Regions from separate parts of the Streptomyces sp. NPDC001914 genome, predicted to be linked through region 1. Evidence: riboswitches for the same ligand, from Rfam matches in the RefSeq annotation. Region 1 holds a riboswitch; the other holds the start of a gene.

Evidence for each region. A riboswitch is a leader RNA that binds a small molecule or an ion and turns the genes downstream of it on or off. The one in region 1 is predicted to bind cyclic di-AMP.
Region 2: it holds a riboswitch for cyclic di-AMP, as region 1 does, so the genes downstream of both, ACFYYF_RS37350 (transglycosylase family protein) here and ACFYYF_RS19880 (M23 family metallopeptidase) in region 1, are expected to answer to the same signal.

The regions. Positions count from the first base shown of each region.
Region 1 is NZ_JBIASW010000006.1:382,648-387,819, forward strand. Features, by position in the region: gene ACFYYF_RS19865 (GNAT family N-acetyltransferase) at 1-287, opposite strand, end outside; gene ACFYYF_RS19870 (HPr family phosphocarrier protein) at 463-744, shown strand; gene ACFYYF_RS19875 (GntR family transcriptional regulator) at 972-1,664, opposite strand; gene ACFYYF_RS19880 (M23 family metallopeptidase) at 1,860-2,627, opposite strand; cyclic di-AMP (ydaO/yuaA leader) riboswitch at 2,640-2,796, opposite strand; gene ACFYYF_RS19885 (pitrilysin family protein) at 3,011-4,399, opposite strand; gene ACFYYF_RS19890 (M16 family metallopeptidase) at 4,396-5,172, opposite strand, start outside.
Region 2 is NZ_JBIASW010000022.1:1,602-6,773, forward strand. Features, by position in the region: gene ACFYYF_RS37345 (transglycosylase family protein) at 228-1,100, shown strand; cyclic di-AMP (ydaO/yuaA leader) riboswitch at 1,284-1,476, shown strand; gene ACFYYF_RS37350 (transglycosylase family protein) at 1,481-2,176, shown strand; gene eno (phosphopyruvate hydratase) at 2,518-3,804, shown strand; gene ACFYYF_RS37360 (septum formation initiator family protein) at 3,926-4,402, shown strand; gene ACFYYF_RS37365 (DUF501 domain-containing protein) at 4,442-5,074, shown strand; gene ACFYYF_RS37370 (exopolyphosphatase) at 5,071-5,172, shown strand, end outside.

The DNA.
Region 1 (5,172 bases):
TCGTAGCGCACGGTGGCGATGAACTCGCCGCCCACCGTGGCCGCGAGGCCGACCCGGTCCACGAAGTCGTGGTGGGTGAAGCGGCGGACGTCCTTGGCGGACAGGCGCGGGTAGGGCGCGAAGAAGCGGTAGTACTTCGACTCGTCCGACACCTGCTCGTAGAAGCTGACCAGGCGTTCGGCGTCGTCGACGGTGATGGGCCTGATGCGCGCGGTGCCGCCGTCGCGCAGCACCACGTCGGCCTCCCAGTGGGCTGGGTACTCGTGCCGGTCCGACGAGGTCTGCATGGGGCCCAGAGTACGGCTCGCGTACGACAACGGCGCGAGGCAGTCTGAGGGTGACGGGCGTCGGAGCGGGTCTTCGACCGACACCGCGGCGGGTGATGCCCGGGACCGTCCGGGCACTCCTCGCGATATGGAACAATGGTCTAGACAACCCTGAACACCCGAAGGGCAGCATCTCATGGCTGAGCGCCGCGTCAACGTCGGCTGGACCGAGGGCCTCCACGCCCGCCCCGCCTCCATCTTCGTCCGGGCCGCCACGGCGTCCGGCATCCCCGTGACGATCGCCAAGACCGACGGCACCCCCGTCAACGCGGCCTCCATGCTCGCGGTCCTCGGCCTGGGCGCCCAGGGTGGCGAGGAGATCGTTCTCGCCTCGGACGCCGACGGCGCGGACGTCGCCCTCGACCGTCTGGCGAAGCTGGTCGCCGAGGGGCTCGACGAGCTCCCCGAGACCGTCTGAGCCTGCCCGCGAGGCAGTCGGACCCACACGGCCGAGCCGCGGCACCCTTTCTCCGGGTGGCGCGGCTCGGCCGTTTTCCGTGGACCCGTCCGCGAATTCCCCACGTGTCACGCAGGCCTCGGGCCGCGGTCGCGGTAATGCCGCTCACCGGAATTCCGGACAAACGAATAAAAGGGCATCAGAAATGAGCCCCCGCAGAATATCCCTCTTTGTATACGGTGCCTGTGTTAAAGACGCGGGCCCGTCATGTTTACGGGATGTTGCGAACTTCTCACACGGTCCGGCCGGTCGCCGCCGGGAAATCGGAGCCGGTGCGCGGCCGTGGCGCGCTCGGTGTGCAGGGCCGTGATCGCGCGGGCCCGCTCGCTGTCCCCGCGGGCCACCGCGTCCACGATGCCGCCGTGCTCCGCCCAGGACTCCGCGGGGTCGGCCGGCGCCTCGACCGAGTACATCCAGGCGATCTTGTGACGAAGCTGGGCGAGCGTCGAGGTCAGCGCCGGGCTGCCGGACGCCTGGGCCAGCGTCTCGTGGAACCAGCCGCCCAGCGAGCGCAGATCCTCGCTGTGGCCTCGCCTGGAGCGCTCCTGCCCCAGCCTGACCAGTCCCCGCAGCACCTTGAGGTGGGCCTCCGTGCGCCGCTGCGCCGCCCTCGCGGCCCCCAGCGGCTCCAGCAGCATGCGCATCTCCAGGAGGTCCGCCGCCTCCAGCTCGGTGGGCTCGGCGACACAGGCGCCCGCGTGCCGGCGGGTGACCACGAAGCCCTCGGCCTCCAGCGTGCGCAGGGCCTCGCGCACGGGGACGCGAGAGACGCCGTAGCGGCGCGCGAGCAGTTCCTCGGTGAGCCGGCCGCCGCGCTCGTAGACACCCGCGACGATGTCGTCACGGATCGCCGTGCACACCGAGTGCGCCGGAATACGCATGACCGACCTCCGCTTTAATCCCCGTGAAACGCCGTCGATTGACGCTTGTTCAGTGACTCTATTGCAGGAAGCCTGAATTTCCGATGGCGGGCCTGAATCCATGGATATTTTTTGGACAGACGGCGTCCGGAAACGACGATGCCCCGGCTCGGTGAGCCGGGGCATCAAAAGCGGTGGGAAGCCGCGAAGCGGTCGTCAGACGTTGACGCCGTGCGAGCGCAGGTACGCGACCGGGTCGATGTCCGAGCCGTACTCCGCGGTCGTGCGGGCCTCGAAGTGGAGGTGCGGTCCCGTGGTGTTGCCGGTGTCGCCGGAGAGGCCGATCTGCTGGCCCGGGGTGACGGTCTGCCCCACGGACACCCCGATGGACGACAGGTGGCCGTACATGGTGTACGTGCCGTCGTGCATCTTGATCACGACTTGATTGCCGTAGGCGCCGCCCCAGCCGGCCGTGACGACCGTGCCCGAGCCGACGGCGTGGACCGAGGTGCCGGTGCCCGCGTGGAAGTCGACACCGGTGTGGCTGCCGGAGGACCACAGGGCGCTGCTGGCCTGGTAGCCGGTGGAGACGTACGAGCCGGTGATCGGCATGACGAACGTGTTCAGCCGCTTGCGCTCGGCCTCGCGGGCGGCGCGCTCCTTGGCCGCGCGGAGCTTCGAGGCCTGCTCGGCGGCCTCCTTGCGCGCGGTCTGCTCGGCCTGCTTGCGCGCGGCGGCCTCGTCGGCGGCGCGCTGCTGGGCGAAGGCCTGGGCGTCGATCTGGTCGGCGACCGTGTCGTTGAGGGTGACGGTCTGGGTGAGCCCGGTCTGCTCGACGGAGGCTTCCGCGGCGAACGCGGGGGCGGCCAGGGTTCCGATCACACCGGTGGTGGTGAGCGCCGCGACCCCGACGGCGGTCGTGGTGGTGCTGTGCACCCGGCTGCTCGTACGACGATGCTTGCCGGTGCCACAGGTGAACGCCATGTAGGGGCTGATCCTTTCCTTCCCTCTCGCCTACCGGGTTAGCTGACGGGTTCGGAGCAGGAAGGTCTCCTACGGGCCCCCTCCGAGGAGGGCGTCCGATTCACCCCAGGGACTGAGTGGGTCCCCGGCTCCCCTGACTCGCGTCTCGGGGACTCGGCGATGACTGTCCGGTGCCGCGGGCGCGGCGCACTGCGTGACGAACAGCCGGACCGACGCTAAACGGGGTGACTTTCGAACAACAAACGGATCACGATTTTTGTTACGCATGCCACAGGGCAGAAGGGCAACCGCCGTACGAATGCGGACATCTTGGGAACGGCACCTGTAAAGGAAAGGCCCTGACGGCTCTTCAGCCGTCAGGGCCCTCTCGTGTCGCACGGGTTCTACTCGGCGGCCACCACGGTGACTTCACCGATTCCGAGGGCCCTCACCGGGTCCGCGATCTGCGCCGCGTCGCCGACCAGGACGGTCACCAGACGGTCCGTCGGGAAGGCGCTCACGGCCGCCGCGGTGGCCTCCACGGTGCCGGTGGCGGCCAGTTGCCGGTAGAGCGTCGCCTGGTAGTCGTCCGGCAGGTACTGCTCGACCTGGTCCGCGAGCGTGCTCGCGACGGCCGCGGCCGTCTCGAACTTGAGGGGCGCGACGCCCACCAGGTTCTGCACGGCCACGTCCCGCTCGGTGTCGGTCAGGCCCTCGGCCGCGAGGGTGCGCAGCACCGTCCACAGGTCGTCGAGCGCCGGCCCGGTGTTGGGGGTGTCGACGGAGCCGCTGATGGCGAGCATCGCGGCGCCCGTGCCGTCCGGCGCGGAGCGCAGGACCTGCCCGAACGCCCGCACGCCGTAGGTGTAGCCCTTCTCCTCGCGCAGGACGCGGTCCAGGCGCGAGGTGAGGGTGCCGCCGAGGCAGTAGGTGCCGAGGACCTGTGCGGGCCACACACGGTCGTGCCGGTCGGCTCCGACGCGGCCGATGAGGAGCTGTGTCTGGACGGCTCCGGGGCGGTCGACGATGATCACGCGGCCGGTGTCGTCGGCGCTCACCGGCGGCACGGGACGCGGCTCGGCGGACGAGCCGGTCCAGGAGCCGAGCGTGTCGGCGAGCAGCTCGTCGAGATCGACACCCGTCAGGTCGCCGACGACGACCGCGGTGGCCGTGGCGGGGCGCACGTGCTTCTCGTAGAAGGCGCGCACACCCGACGCGTCGATGCTCCGGACCGTCTCCTCGGTGCCCTGACGGGGGCGCGACATGCGCGCGCTCGCCGGGAACAGCTCCTTGGAGAGCTCCTTGGCCGCACGACGGGCCGGGTTCGCCGTCTCGTGCGGGATCTCGTCCAGCCGGTTGGTCACCAGCCGCTCGACCTCGCTGTCCGCGAACGCGGGGGCCCGCAGCGCGTCCCCGAGCAGGCCGAGCGCCTTGGCCAGGCGCGAGACGGGCACTTCGAGCGACAGCCGTACGCCGGGGTGGTCGGCGTGCGCGTCGAGCGTGGCGCCGCAGCGTTCCAGCTCGGCGGCGAAGTCCTCGGCCGAGTGCTTGTCGGTGCCCTCGGAGAAGGCGCGCGCCATGATCGTGGCGATGCCGTCCAGGCCCGCCGGCTCGGCGTCCAGCGGCGCGTCGAGGATCACCTCGACGGCGACGACCTGCTGGCCGGGGCGGTGGCAGCGCAGCACGGTCAGACCGTTGTCCAGGGTGCCGCGCTCGGGAGCGGGGAACGCCCACGGCTTCGGCTGGCCGGCCTGGGGCTGCGGGTGGAAGTCCATGGTGGCGAGCTCGGTCACTTCGCCGCCTCCTCGTCGGTCTCGTCTGTCTCGTCGGCGGAGCCGGCCGCGTCCGCGGCCTCGGCGGTGGTCGGTTCGTAGACGAGCACCGCGCGGTTGTCGGGGCGCAGGCGGGCCTTGGCGGCCTCCTGGACCTCCTCCGCCGTGACGTCGAGGACGCGCTGCACGGCGGTCAGGGCGAGCTGCGGGTCGCCGAACAGGACGGCGTAGCGGCACAGTTCGTCGGCGCGGCCGGCGACGGTGCCGAGCCGGTCGAGCCATTCGCGCTCCAACTGGGCCTGCGCGCGCTCCATTTCTTCGGCCGTGGGGCCCTCCTCGGCGAACCGGGCGAGCTCCTCGTCGACCGCGGCCTCGATGACCGGGACCTCGACGTCGCCGGACGTCTTCACGTCCAGCCAGCCCAGGGAGGGCGCTCCGGCGAGGCGCAGCAGGCCGAACCCGGCCGCGACGGCGGTGCGGTCACGGCGGACGAGCCGGTTGTAGAGCCGGGAGGACTCGCCGCCGCCGAGGACGGTGAGCGCGAGGTCGGCCGCGTCGCACGCGCGCGTGCCGTCCTCCGGGAGGCGGTAGGCGGCCATCAGGGCGCGCGCCGGGACGTCCTCCTCGACGACCTCGCGGATCTGCTCACCGATGATCTCGGGCAGCGAGCCGTCCCGCGGGGCCGGCTTGCCGTCGTGCCCGGGGATGGAGCCGAAGTACTTCTCGACCCAGGCGAGCGTCTGCTCCGGATCGATGTCGCCGACGACCGACAGGACCGCGTTGTTGGGCGCGTA
Region 2 (5,172 bases), on a different contig from region 1:
ATGACGCTCCGTCAAATCCGTGATCTTCACGTGATCAGTACTGCATCGACTTGTAACCAGCGTTCGAGTGCGACTACCTTCACCCATCAACAACGCGGCACCTGCGCCACTCGTTCAGCAGGAGTCGCGATGCTCCCCGCTGTCGCTCGAAAGGCTCTCGCATGCTCTCCGGGAACGGCCGTCACCGTCGCCCTCGTCAGGCCCCGGCTCTCATCGTCGCCGCAGGGGTGACCGGATCGGCGATCGCCATCCCGTTGCTCGCCGCGGCGAGCGCGAGCGCGGCCGACGGAACCACCTGGGACCGGGTGGCGCAGTGCGAGAGCGGTGGCGCTTGGAGCTCCAGCGACGGCAACGGCTACTACGGCGGCCTCCAGCTCGACCAGGACAACTGGGAGGCGCACGGCGGCCTCGACTACGCCCCGACGGCCGACCAGGCCAGCCGCTCGCAGCAGATAGCCGTCGCCGAGAAGGTGCTCGCCGACTCTGGCCTCAAGGCCTGGCCGACCTGCGGACCGCTCTCGGGCCTCAGCAAGGGCTCCGCCGGGATCGGCGTCGACACGGGTGTGGCCGGCGACTCGTCGAGCACCGGCGACGATTCCGATTCGTACATTTCGTCCGGTCTCGCCACTTCGCCCAGCTCCTCCCCTTCGGGTGATTCGTCCGGTTCGGGCGACTCCTCGGACGCGGGCGGCGACACCGCGACGCCCAGCGCCTCGCAGAGCTCCGACGGCTCGGACGCGGCGGCCGACAAGAGCGACAAGTCGGCCAAGTCGGGCAAGAAGGACGCCTCTTCGGCCCCGTCCGACGCGTCGACCGGCGGCACCGGGCGGCACCGCGGCGGGGACGCGGCGGAGAGCGCGGCCGACGCCGGCGCCGACGCCTCCACCGGGCGGCACGCCGCGAGCCCCGCGACCGAGACCGCCGACCCCGCGTACGTCGCGGACGCCATCGACAACCTCTGGAGCGTTTCCGACGCCCTTGGTCTCGAAAGCGGATGGGGCGATCTGCCCAAGGTGGACACGGGGGCGGACAGCAGCGGTCCCGGCCTCGTCATCCCTGGTCGAAGCATCGTGGACACGGCCGAAACGGTGCAGAAGTAGCGGGAGTTCACGTCACGGTTCGCTGTGGAATGTCCCATTTGGCGCAAGTGAGAGATGGGTCTCAGAAGCCCTGATCGTCTTTGAAATTCCGCCAATCGACTGCTTACGGTCGTGACCGCTCGCCACAGCGGGCCCCGACGGTCGCAACGCCGAATCCTGCCAACGGCCGTACGGGAACAGTCGTCGCGTCATGCGCCGTAGGCAGGAGCGGGGGACCCAAGGTAAGTGCCGGGCCCGGGAGTCGAGAGACATCCGGGAACGGCTCGGGGTGAAGCCGCGTGCCGGACGTCCTGGAGACAGGACGAAGGCATGCGGCCGGGCAACTCATTCGGCCCGAACCCGACAGCTCACCTCGCAGGCGTCGGTGAGGGGATCTCTCCATGCTGTTCTCCAGCAAGGGCAAGCACCGCCGCCCGAACAAGGCCACCCGTGTCGCCACGCTCGCCGGTGTCACCGGCGTCGCCATCGCCGCCCCGCTGATGGCGGCCGGCAACGCCTCCGCGGCCACCGCCTCCGAGTGGGACGCCGTCGCCCAGTGCGAGTCCGGCGGCAACTGGTCGATCAACACCGGCAACGGCTACTACGGCGGCCTGCAGTTCTCGTCCTCCACCTGGGCCGCGTACGGCGGCACCGCCTACGCCTCGACGGCCGACCAGGCCTCGAAGGCCCAGCAGATCACCATCGGCGAGAAGGTCCTCGCCGCTCAGGGCAAGGGCGCCTGGCCGACCTGCGGCACCGGCCTGTCGAGCACCCCCTACGGCGGCGGCTCGGCCCCGGCGGCCCCGTCGTCCTCCTCGTCCGACGCCTCGCAGAGCGCCCCGGCCACCCGTACGACGGAGCAGCCCGCCTCCCGTTCCGCGGAGCGCCCCGCCGCGCAGAAGACCGTCACCACCCCGACCGGCAAGAAGGTCAAGAAGGGTGACGGCGAGTACAAGGTCGTCAAGGGTGACACCCTCAGCTCGATCGCCGAGAAGAAGCACGTCAAGGGCGGCTGGCAGAAGCTGTTCAAGCTGAACAAGGACATCGTCGCCGACGCCGACTTCATCTACCCGGGCCAGCAGCTCCACCTGCACTGAGCGGTGCGGCACGCCGGCTGACCCGGCCGCTTTCGGCGGAGGGCGGCCGTGATTCCGGCACCGCCGCGACACCCGGCAGGCAACAGCCCCCTCGTGGGGGTCTCCGCACGCACCGGAGACCCGCCGAGGTTCCCGTCCCCACGGGCTCCCCGCTCCGGCGCGTGTTCCCCCGCACGCGCCGGAGCGGGGTTTTTTATTTCTTTTTTTGTTCCGTTCAGGAACAATATGTAGGCTCGGTCCGCTCAAGGGGTGGTCGATCGCTGGCCGATCCCCCTGAGCCGGTTAGGCTCATCCCGCGGGGCTGCCAAGCTCCGCGTACCCGCGTCACATCCCATAAGGAGATGCTCGTGCCGTCCATCGACGTCGTCGTAGCCCGGGAAATCCTGGACTCCCGAGGCAACCCCACGGTCGAGGTCGAGGTCGGCCTCGACGACGGCAGCACGGGTCGTGCCGCCGTTCCGTCCGGCGCCTCCACCGGAGCGTTCGAGGCCATCGAGCTTCGCGACGGTGACCCCAACCGCTACCAGGGCAAGGGTGTCGAGAAGGCCGTCCTCGCCGTCATCGAGCAGATCGGCCCGGAGCTCGTCGGCTACGACGCCACCGAGCAGCGCCTGATCGACCAGGCGATGTTCGACCTGGACGCCACCGACAACAAGGGCTCGCTCGGCGCCAACGCCATCCTCGGCGTCTCGCTCGCCGTCGCGCACGCCGCCTCCGAGGCGTCCGACCTGCCGCTCTTCCGCTACCTGGGCGGACCGAACGCGCACCTGCTGCCCGTTCCGATGATGAACATCCTGAACGGCGGCTCGCACGCCGACTCCAACGTGGACATCCAGGAGTTCATGATCGCCCCGATCGGCGCGGAGTCCTTCTCCGAGGCCCTGCGCTGGGGCGCCGAGGTCTACCACACCCTCAAGAAGGTGCTGAAGACCAAGGGCCTGTCCACCGGCCTCGGCGACGAGGGCGGCTTCGCCCCGAACCTCGAGTCCAACCGCGCCGCCCTCGACCTCATCCTCGAGGCCATCAAGGAGGCCGGTTACACCCCCGGCGAGCAGATCGCCCTCGCCCTCGACGTCGCCGCCTCCGAGTTCTACAAGGACGGCGTCTACACCTTCGAGGGCAAGGAGCGCTCCGCCGCCGAGATGACCGAGTACTACGCCGAGCTCGTCGCGGCGTACCCGCTCGTCTCCATCGAGGATCCGCTGTTCGAGGACGACTGGGCCGGCTGGAAGATCATCACCGACCAGCTGGGCGACAAGGTCCAGATCGTCGGCGACGACCTCTTCGTCACCAACCCGGAGCGCCTCGCCCGCGGCATCGAGGAGGGCTCGGCCAACGCCCTGCTCGTCAAGGTCAACCAGATCGGTTCGCTGACCGAGACCCTGGACGCCGTCGAGCTGGCCCAGCGCAACGGCTTCAAGTGCATGATGTCCCACCGCTCCGGAGAGACCGAGGACGTCACCATCGCCGACCTCGCGGTCGCCGTGAACTGCGGTCAGATCAAGACCGGCGCCCCGGCCCGCTCGGACCGCGTCGCCAAGTACAACCAGCTCCTGCGCATCGAGGAGATCCTCGACGACGCCGCGGTGTACGCCGGCCGCAGCGCCTTCCCGCGCTTCAAGGGCTGAGCCCAGCGCGTCCCAGGAAGCGTCCTCCGTACGTCCCCGTACCCGGTCCCGTACCGTGTGCGGGGACGTACGCACGTGAGGGGCCCGCACACGGCGGGCCGGTACTGGGGAGGCGGGACTCATGGCCGTGAAGGACCGGGACCGGTTCTCCACCTCGACCCGGCTGAAGCTGCTCGGCGAGCAGACGGCGGCCAGGGTCTACCGCTCCCAGACCAAACGGCAGGCCCGCCGCTCCCGGCTCACCGGCCGGGCCGCGCTGCTCGCCATGGTCCTGTGCTCCCTGATCGTCGCCCTCGCGTACCCGATGCGGCAGTACGTCTCCCAGCGCGCCCAGATCGGCGATCTGGAGCGGCAGCGGGAGCAGGCCCGGCAGCGGGTGGAGCAGCTGCGCGACCTCAAGGCGCGCTGGCAGGACGACGCGTACGCGAAGCAGCAGATCCGGCAGCGGCTGCACTATGTGATGCCGGGCGAGACCGGCTACATCGTGATCGACCCGGACGCCGCGAAGCAGTCCCGTGCCGAACGCGGCACCGCGGACCGCCCCTGGTACACCAATGTCTGGGACGGCGTGGACAAATCCGACGCCGCCGACCGCTGACGACCCATGAACTGACCAGAAAGACACGTGACTCACGGCATGGAAACGCCACCGCCCACCACCCCGCGCACCGAGCCCACCGACACCGACGTCGAGGCCTTCAAGCAGCAGCTCGGCCGGCCGCCGCGCGGGCTGCGCGCGATCGTGCACCGCTGCCCCTGCGGCCAGCCGGACGTGGTGGAGACGGCGCCCCGCCTCCCCGACGGCACGCCGTTCCCGACCACGTACTACCTGACGTGCCCGCGGGCCGCGTCCGCGATCGGGACGCTGGAGGCCAACGGGGTCATGAAGGAGATGACCGAACGGCTCGCCACCGACCCCGAGCTGGCCGCGGCCTACCGCGCCGCCCACGAGGACTACATCGCGCGCCGTGACGCGATCGAGGTCCTGGAGGGCTTCCCGAGCGCGGGCGGCATGCCGGACCGGGTGAAGTGCCTGCACGTCCTGGTGGCGCACTCGCTGGCCGCCGGTCCCGGCGTCAACCCGCTCGGCGACGAGGCCATCGCCATGCTGCCCGAGTGGTGGCGCAAGGGCGCCTGCGTCACCCTCACCGGCCAGGCGGCCTGCGAGGGAACGAAGGCCGGGGATCCCGCGGAGCCCACCGGCGCCGCCGGTTCCGCGGAGTCCGCCGGTTCCGCCGAGGCCCCGGGTTCCGCCGAGGACGGCCGGTGACCCGCGTCGCCGCCGTCGACTGCGGTACGAACTCCATCCGGCTCCTGGTGGCCGACGCGCACCCGCGGACGGGCGAACTCACCGACCTGGACCGGCGG